One region of the Actinoplanes sp. CA-015351 genome, then DNA from elsewhere that is predicted to be linked to it. Evidence: riboswitches for the same ligand, from Rfam matches in the RefSeq annotation. Region 1 holds a riboswitch; the other holds the start of a gene.
The links. A riboswitch is a leader RNA that binds a small molecule or an ion and turns the genes downstream of it on or off. The one in region 1 is predicted to bind cyclic di-GMP.
Positions count from the first base shown of each region.

Region 2: linked by a shared signal. The riboswitch ahead of ACQP2E_RS31145 (Calx-beta domain-containing protein) and the one ahead of ACQP2E_RS03065 (hypothetical protein) in region 1 are both predicted to bind cyclic di-GMP.

Region 1 covers NZ_CP192102.1:665,987-670,374, reverse strand. The annotation lists gene ACQP2E_RS03075 (hypothetical protein) at 1-1,538, shown strand, start outside; gene ACQP2E_RS03070 (ribonuclease domain-containing protein) at 1,651-2,094, shown strand; cyclic di-GMP riboswitch class I at 2,306-2,380, shown strand; gene ACQP2E_RS03065 (hypothetical protein) at 2,399-2,863, shown strand; gene ACQP2E_RS03060 (signal peptidase I) at 2,873-4,388, shown strand, end outside.
Region 2 covers NZ_CP192102.1:6,861,388-6,865,775, forward strand. The annotation lists gene ACQP2E_RS31145 (Calx-beta domain-containing protein) at 1-2,547, opposite strand, end outside; cyclic di-GMP riboswitch class I at 2,562-2,641, opposite strand; gene ACQP2E_RS31150 (response regulator) at 2,825-3,442, opposite strand; gene ACQP2E_RS31155 (sensor histidine kinase) at 3,439-4,388, opposite strand, start outside.

The sequences.
Region 1 (4,388 bases):
ATCGGGATCTCGACGTCACTGCGAGTGATCTATGGACGTCCCAGCTCGCCTGGGTCGCCTGGATCGCGATGACAGCGGCCGCGGTCGGCGCGATCGTCGGCACCGGCTTCCGGCCTCGCTGGCTGCCGCAGCCGGTCGGCACCGGCGGCGCACTCGGCGTCGGCCTCGCCGGCGGCCTCGGCGCACTCGTGGTGCTCCCGCTGACCATGCAGCCGGCCCGGTCCGCCTCGGTCGCCGGCGTCGACCCGGTCTTCGTCATCGGCGTGTGCGCGGTCCTCGGCGCCGCGGTCGGCATCTTCGCGGCCTGGGCCGCCGCCGCCCGTGCGGTCGCCCGGTGGAACCTCGGCACCATGACCGTGCTGGTCTGGATCGTCGCGCTGATCGCGGTGACGCCGTCGCTGCTGCCCGGCCGCACCCCGGCCCCGGTGCGCCTCGGCGTGCTGGACGGCAGCCTCATCCCGGCCGCGGTCGTCGAGCACACCCCGTTCGTCACGATGCCGGTGCTCGCCCTGCTCACCGGTCTGATTCTCGGCTGGGTGGCCCGCGGCCGCCGGATGCCGATCACCACGGTGGCGCTCACCGGCCTGGCCGGCCCGGCGCTGCTGACGGTGGCCTACCTGATCGCCGGCCCCGGCGAGTCGACCGGCTTCACCTTCGATCCGTACTGGGCGGCGATGACGGCGAGCGGCGCCGGCGTGCTCGGGTCGGTGCTGGCCGCGATCGTGCGAGGAACGCCGAGTTCAGTGGGTGACGCACCCGCCGGGACCGCCCACAACGCGGCTGCCGCCTCTGACAGCACTGCACCTGACAGCACTGCATCTGGCAGCGCTGCATCTGGCAGCGCTGCCTCGCACAACCGCGCTCTGAACACGGCACAGGCGCTGGATGCCGAATTCCCGCCGCTGCCCCGGCGCGACCCGGCACCTCAGCAGCCCCAGCAATCGCGGCATCCTCAGCCTTCGCACCAGCCTCACCACGCCAACCTGGCGGCGGCCGCGGCGCAGCGCCCGGACGCGCAGCTGCGCCCCTCGGATACCGGCGTGATCGGTTACGCCGGCGACCGGCCGCACCCCTTCGCCGACCTGGCCAACCAAGCGCCGGCCAACGCGCCCGCCTCACCCTTCTCCTCCGGCAGCGGTACGCCGTTCGGCCAGCAGCAAAACCAGCACCAAAACCAGCAGCAGAACCAGCAGCAGGCCCCCGCGCCCCGGCACTCCGGTCCGCCCGCGCCCGAGGCTCCGGCCCGGTTCTCCGGTCAGCAGGACCCCGGTCCGAGCCCTCGCCGCGGCTGGCGGACCCGTCGTCCAGCACCGGAGAACCCACCTTCCCCAGGTAACTCGTTCGACGGCTTCACCACGGCGAACCCGAGCCCGCGTACCGGGATCGACACCGCCGAGCTGCCACGGGTGAACGCCACGATGCCGCGCCCGCAGGTCGTCGAGCCGACCTCGATCAGCGGCCCGCCGCCGCGCCGGGGCCCGCAGGGTCAGCAAGAGTCGGAATACGAAGACTGGATGAAGGGTCTCGGCAACTCGTAAAGCTTTGCCGAACTCCGGTGGAATGACCGGATCGGGAGGTACCCAGCAGCCGACATCACAGTGAGGATAGTCGATGTCCGGGTCAATCCCCCCACGGCATCGGAGTCCGATCATGATCACTGACCGGCAAGCCCGCCCGCTGTCCCGAATCGGCCGCCTCTTCGCAGGCGTCGCCCTGGTCTTCGCCCTGTCGGGCACCGCACTGGTGGCACCCGCCATCGTGGCGCCGGCCGCCACCGACGCGGCACAGGCGGCGGTTTACAGCAGCTGCACGATCAGCCGCTGCTCGGCCGCGCGTACCGCCTTCACCGGCTGGCAGTCCCTGGGCTGGCCGACGAGCGCCGGCTGGTACTCCTGGCCGTACGGCAAATACAACTACACCGGCGGCACGTTCCAGAACCGCGAAGGCCAGCTCCCGACGGCCACGTACAGCGAATACGACGTCTACTCCCGCGCCCGCGGCGCCAGCCGTGACGCATACCGGATCGTCGTCAACCGCAGCACCCGGGTCGCCTACTTCACCCCGGACCACTACGTGACGTTCTACAAGCTCTGACCCCTTCTTGGGTACCCGCGGCGGCCGTCCTCCCGACGGCCGCCGTGCGCTGTTTCTCCCCCGGAAACGACGGCCTCGCGACCCCTTAGCACCCGAGCTGCACTCAGGTGTAGAAACCTCGAAGAATGCGCCGGGAAATTGGCTTCTAACGCTTAGCCACCAGGGGCGCCAGCCGAACAACCTGGCGTAAGCGAGATCGAGCAACCCGCTCGGCCGAACAGAGCAAACCCGGCGCAAGCCGGGGACGCAAAGCCACAGAGCCCACCGGGCTGGCTGGGCTACCGACCTTGGGGAGAACCTCTACATGCGCAACATGATTCAGCTTCTCGGTGGTATCGCTGCTGCTGGTGTCGTCGCCGCCGGCGCGACCGCTTTCACCGGCGGCGGCGTCATCCTGACCGAGACCTCGGAGTCGGTCATCGGCGGCTCGGTCCGCCAGACCGTCGACGGCGGGGTGACCGTGTCGAGCACGGACTACACGTTCCTCGACACTGCGGGCGGCGGCCCCACCGCCAACACCCAGCTGAGCCAGGTTGTCGTCAACACCGCAGCGGGCGTCCCGTCCGGCTACAAGATCACGCTCACGCCCAACGGCGGTACCGGCTTCACCGGTGACTCCGCAGCCAAGTTCATCTGCGTGCCGGACGCCGAGCGCGATGCCTGGACCTGCACCGTGAAGAAAGCTGACGGAACCACCGCCAGCACTGGCTACTATGGCAACATTCAGACGCTCGACATCAACGTCGTGACCAACGCCACCGTCGTCTAATCGCAGGTCATGCGTGACCTCGAGATCTCAGGTGTAAGCGCGATTTCGAAGTCCGCCAAGCTTTACGTCATGGCCGCCATCCTCGTGATGGCGGCCATCGGCGGTTGGGCCATCTCCACCCATCAAATCGGTTACGTGGTGACCTACGGCGTCAGCATGAACCCCGTCTACTACGCCGGCGATCTTGTCGTCATCGCCAAATTCGATTCGTACGAGATAGGCGACATCACCGCATATCATGGTGCTGACGGCCGCAAGAAAGTTCTGCACCGCATCATCGGTGGTGACGCCGAGTCCGGTTTCGTCCTCAAGGGCGACAACAACGAGTCGATCGATACGGACACTCCCACCGCCGACGAAGTACTCGGCCGGGCCGTTCTTCACGTGCCGAAAGTCGGCACCTGGCTGCGATTGCTGGTCAGCCCGACGAGCCTGGGCATGCTCGGTTTCCTGTTCGTCGGCAGCCGGGCGGCCAAGATCCGGAACCGCCGGGACATCCCCCGGGGCCGCCAGAAGAAGAGGGTCATCAAGGGTATGTCCGGCCAAGGCGGGTCCTGGGCTGCGGCGCTGACCGTGGCCAAGGCGGTCAGGCGGCTCCACCCCGCGTTGCGGGCCGTCGCCGTGCTCTCGATCGTGCTGACCGTGTGTGCGCTGGCGATCGGTGTACTCGGCTGGATGAAACCGGCGACCCAGACCACCAGCGGTTCCAGCGCCGAGAACGAGAAGATGACCTTCTCCTACTCCGCCGAGGTGCCGCGCAGCGCCGCGTACGACGGCACCACCGCCTACTCGCCCGACCCGATCTATCGGAAGCTCGTCCGATTCGTCGTGCTACGGCTGGAGTACCTCGGGAAACCCGGCGAGGTCGACGTATTCGCCCGCCTTTCCTCGGAGAGCGGCTGGCATTCCACCATGCAGCTGGCCCAGGCCAAGGAGTTCTCCTCCGAACGGTTCACCGGGACGGTGTCGCTCGATCTGAACGGCATGGAGGATCGGGCTGAAGAGGCGAGCGAGGCCATCGGTGCGGAGATCGGCGCGACGACGGTGGCGATCACCGCGCGGGTCAAGCACAGCGACGGCTCGACGTTTGAGCCACAACTGTCGTTCGCACTCAACGCGGTGCAGTTCTCCCTGACCGGCGGCGCGTCGAGTCTCGTGATCGACGGCTCGTCGGTCGCCTCCAGCGGCGCGATCTATCCCCGGCAGATTTCCGCGTTCGGCCGAGATCTGCTCACCGCCGCCCAGGCTCGCAAGTACGCCGTATTCCTGCTGCTCGCAGCTCTGCTCTGCGCCGGAGTCGTCGCGACCATCGCGTTTCGCCAGGTTCCGCTGAGGAGCCGGGAGCAGATCGAGCGGCGCTATCCCCATCTGCTGGTGCCGGTCGAGCCGATGCCCAGCCCGCCCGGCAAGCCCGTTGTCATCGTCGACAAATTTCCCGCGTTGGTGAAGCTGGCCGAGAAGTACGGGCAGATGATCCTCACCTGGACTCGGCCGGACGGGGCCGAGGACTTCGTGGTGCGCGACG
Region 2 (4,388 bases), 2.3 Mb from region 1:
GCCTTCACTGATCTTGTGCGTGAACGAGTAGGCCCCGGCCGGGGTGGCGACCACGGACTTGATCTTCACGGCCTTCTCCGCGCCGAACGGCTTGCCCCAGAGGTCGACGGTCGCGCCGGCCTTCGCCTTGCCCGAGATCATCGCGTTGCCGACACCGGTCAGCGTCGCGGTCGAGGTCCCGATCGTCGGCGCACCCGGCTCCTCAGGCTTCCCACCGTCGCTGGCCGCGATGGTGACCCAGCCGTCACCGACCATGCCGAAGTTGCCCAGGCTGGTGCCGCTGACCTTGATGGTCTCGTTCGGCTCGTTCGCCTCGTCGTCGGTGAGCAGAACGTCGGCGATCGGGATCGCGCTGCCCGGCTCGGTTCCCGCGTCCACCGTGACCGTCTGGGTGCCCGGGTTGGTGAAGTCCGCGGCCTCGGCGGCCTTCGCGCCACCGCCGGAGGCTCCGGCGAACGAGACCGTCACGGTCATCGGCTGGTCGGAGATGCCGGTGACGGTACCGGTGACCGGAACCGTGTCGCCCTCCTGGCCGGTGACGTCATTGATCTTGAATTCAGGTGCCTTGTCGTCGTTCTCGATCGTGATGGCCGACGTTTCCTCAGAGGTCGAGCTGAGGTAAGGGTCGCTGCCACCCTGCGGGTCGAGTCCCAGGTTGACGGTCTCGTTGCTCTCGTTGATCATGTCACCGTTGAGCAGCAGGACGCCGAACCCGGAGGTGGTCTCCGGCCGGACGACGACCGTTCCGCCGCCCATCGTGTAGTCACCGCCACCGACACCGGTGTCGTCGGCCTGCGCCGTTCCGGTTCCGGCGTCCTCGAGGTCGAACGTCAGCGTGTGGTTGCTGGCGTTGCTCAGCTTCACCGGCACCAGCACCGCGGCGGTGCTGTTGCCCTCGGGCAGCGCGATGTCGTCGAACGAGATCTTCGGCTTGTCGTCGTCGTCCTTGATCAGCACGGCGGTCGCTTCGCCCGAGGTCGCGTTGACCGCACCGGTCAGGGTGACCTGGAAGTTCTCACCGTCGAGGTCTGTGTTGATCTCGTCGATGGTGTCGCCCACGATGTCGACCGCGAAGGTCTGGGTCGTGGTTCCGGCGGGGAAGGTGATCGACCCGGTCTTCGGGATGAAGTCCTTCACCGGGGAGGCGTCCGGAAGGTCGGTACCGGCCGCTGCGGCGGCCCAGTTGACCTTGACAGGGCTGCCGGAGGCCTTGCTCAGCTTGGCCGTGATGGTCCGGCTGGCCTTGCCGCTGTTCCCCTCGTCCACCGACGCCGTGTCGATGGTGATCTCGGGCTTTTCCGCGTCGTCGTTGTCCTCGATCGTGACGTCGGTCTTCGACTCGGTGCCGAGTTCCGCGTTGGTCGGGTTCGCGAGCTGGACACTGAAGTCCTCGTTCGCCTCGAACAGCGAGTCGTCGGTGATCGCGACCGAGACGCTCTCCTCGACGTCACGCGGGTTGAAGGTGACCGTCCGCTGGGTCGACGCCGGGTACGAGAAGTCAGTCCCGGGCGTCGCGACCTCGTGGTCCTCGATCTTCGCGGTCGGCGCACCCGCGTCCCAGCGCACCGTGACGGTCTTGTCCGAGCCGTGGGTCAGGCTGACGTCCAGCGGAATCGCCAGGGTCCCGTCATCCTCGTCGACCTCGCTCGGCGCGTCGTCCGCAATGCTGATCTTGGGGAGCGGGTCGATGTCGGTGATGGACACCTGGGTCGAGGTGTTGGCCGGCGCCGCGACAAGAGAGGCCGTGGCGGACGCGTTCACCGTGAAGTTCTCGACGTCGGCCGAGTCACGGGTGTCGTCCTTGCCGATCAGGATGTCCTTCGTGCCGCTCGTCTTGCCGGCCGCGATGGTGATCGTCCTCGAGCCGTCCACCAGGTCCGTGTAGTCCCGGTTCTCACCCGGAGCTGCCGTACCCGGCGTCGTGGTCAGCGAGATGACCGTCTCGAAGCCGGACGGCGCGCTGAGCTTCGCGGTGACTGTCGCCTTCGAACCGCTGCCCTCGGTCACCGGGCTGTTGGTGCTGAGCGTGTAACTCGGCGCGTCGTCATTGTCGTTGATCTTGCCGGTGGCCGGGATCGCATCCCCACCCGCCGGGGTTCCGGTAAGGGTCACGACCTCAGGAAGGCCACCCTCGAAGAGCGCGTCGTCGATGGTCCGCACGGTGATGGTCCGCGAGAACGCCGTGGTTCCGGTGACCGAGACCGTGCTCGGAACCGAGTTCACGTAGTCAGACCCGGCCGTGGCCGCGTAGCTCTCGTCTTCCTCAGCGGGACCGGCGGTGAGTGCCAGACCGACGCTCACTGGGGCGTTGTCAGCGCTCGCCGCCCTGGTGATCACGAACTGCAGGTCGCCGCCCTCAGTGACGGTGGGCGAGCTGATCACGATCGGAGCAGGCGCGGCATATGCCGGGGACGTGAACATGACTGTTGGGGTCAGACCCACCGCCGCTGCTACGGCGACCGACAGGGCCGTTCGCATGGACTTGTTGCCACGCAGCGCGAACGGAATCGAGCCGCTCTTGGCCGCATGGGCTTGTGGATAGCGCATGTGTTTCTTTCTCCTTCGGCGGCTGGGCTACCTCCGTTCGGGGAGGCCCCTGGCTTTGCGCCCCCGCCTCACGGCAGGTTTGCCTGTTCGGGTACCGCGCCTGAGGGCCGATCAGAGAAGGCCGCTCAGGCACCGGGGAAACCGGTAGTGAGCAGCGCAAACGCCGGAGGATGTTCCGGCATGAGGTCGCGCCATCCGTAATCTAACCGGCGTATCGTCCCCTTACCGGCAGAACGGGTTTTTAAGTCGAATCGCCCTCAACTAACCCAGAGGTCGATCAGAGCAACCCATGCCGCATGGCCGTGGTGACAGCCGCCGTGCGGTCGGCCACGTCCAGCTTGTTGAAGGCTCGCAGCAGGTGCGTCTTCACTGTCGTCTCGGAGATGAACAGGCGCTTGCCGATCTCGGCATTGGTCAGACCTGCTGCCACCTGCCGGAGCACCTCGGTCTCGCGCGCCGAGAGCGCCGGCGGCGCCGGGGTACGCACCTGCCGCACCAGCGTCGACGCCACGCTCGGCGCGAGAACGGTCTCGCCGCGCGCCGCCGCCCGGACCGCGTCCGCCAAGTCGGCCGGTGTCGCGTCCTTGAGCAGGTAACCGGAGGCCCCGGCCTCGATCGCGCGCAGGATGTCCCGGTCCGACTCGTACGTTGTCAGCACCATCACCCGCACGTCCGGGGCGGCGGCCAGGATCCGGCCGGTGGCCTCGACGCCGTCGCCGTCCGGCATTCGCAGATCCATCAGCACGATGTCCGGCCGCTCGGCCAGTGCCAGAGCCACGCCGGCCGAGCCGGAGGACGCCTCGCCGATCACGGTGAGGTCGGCCTCGGCGTCGAGCATGCCACGCAGACCCATCCGGACCACCGGGTGGTCGTCGACCAGCAGGATCCGGATCACGAGGGAATCTCCACTTCGATCGTTGTACCCCCGGAGGAACGAATGGCAACGGTTCCGCCGACCTGGGCGGCGCGCTTCTTCATGCCGGAAAGACCGAAACCACTGGACTCCGGAACGGAGAACCCGCATCCGTCGTCCTGGACCACCAGCCGCACGCTCGACGGCGCATAGGCCAGCAGCACCGCCACCTCACCGGCACCGGCATGGCGCCGCACGTTCGTCAGCGCCTCCTGGACGGCACGCAGCAGGACCACCTCGACCGGGGTCGGCAGGTGCCTGGGTTCGCCGGTCACTCGTACCGTCGACGACACGGAGGATTCTTCGGAGAAACGGGCGGCCTGCCGGCGTACCGCCTCAGGCAGTGAAGCGGAAGCAAGCGCGGCGGGGGAGAGAGCCGCGATGAGTGCGCGCGACTCGGCCAGGTTTTCCCGTGCGGTACGCACGGCGAGCGCAAGGCGCTCGTCCTTGAGCTCCGGATCAGCGGCCTGGACCAGGGTGATGATGCTGGTGAAGCCCTGTGCGAGCGTGTCGTGGATCTCGCCGGCCAGCCGGTTGCGCTCGGCCGCGACCCCGGCGGTGTGTGAGAGCCGTTCCTGCTCGGCGCGACTCGCCTCCAGCTCGGCGATCAGGTCGGCACGCTCGTTGCTCTGCTCGATCATCTGGGTGATCCAGACGCCGATGCAGACCCCGGCGGCGGTGGAGATGGCCGCGATGACCAGGTCGATGCCGATGCCGCCGGGGTCGGCGCGCAGCTCCAGCAGGACCGGGATCACGTTCGCGGCGACCACCAGGACGATCGCCCGGCGCAGCGTGACCATCATGAAGAAGATCGGCAGGACCGCGAACATCAGCCAGGTCGCCAGCGGTACGCAAGCGATCGCAATCCCGAACAGCAGCAGGTGGGCCAGGCAGACGAGCAGTGCCGTGGTGTTCACCGCGTCCCGCC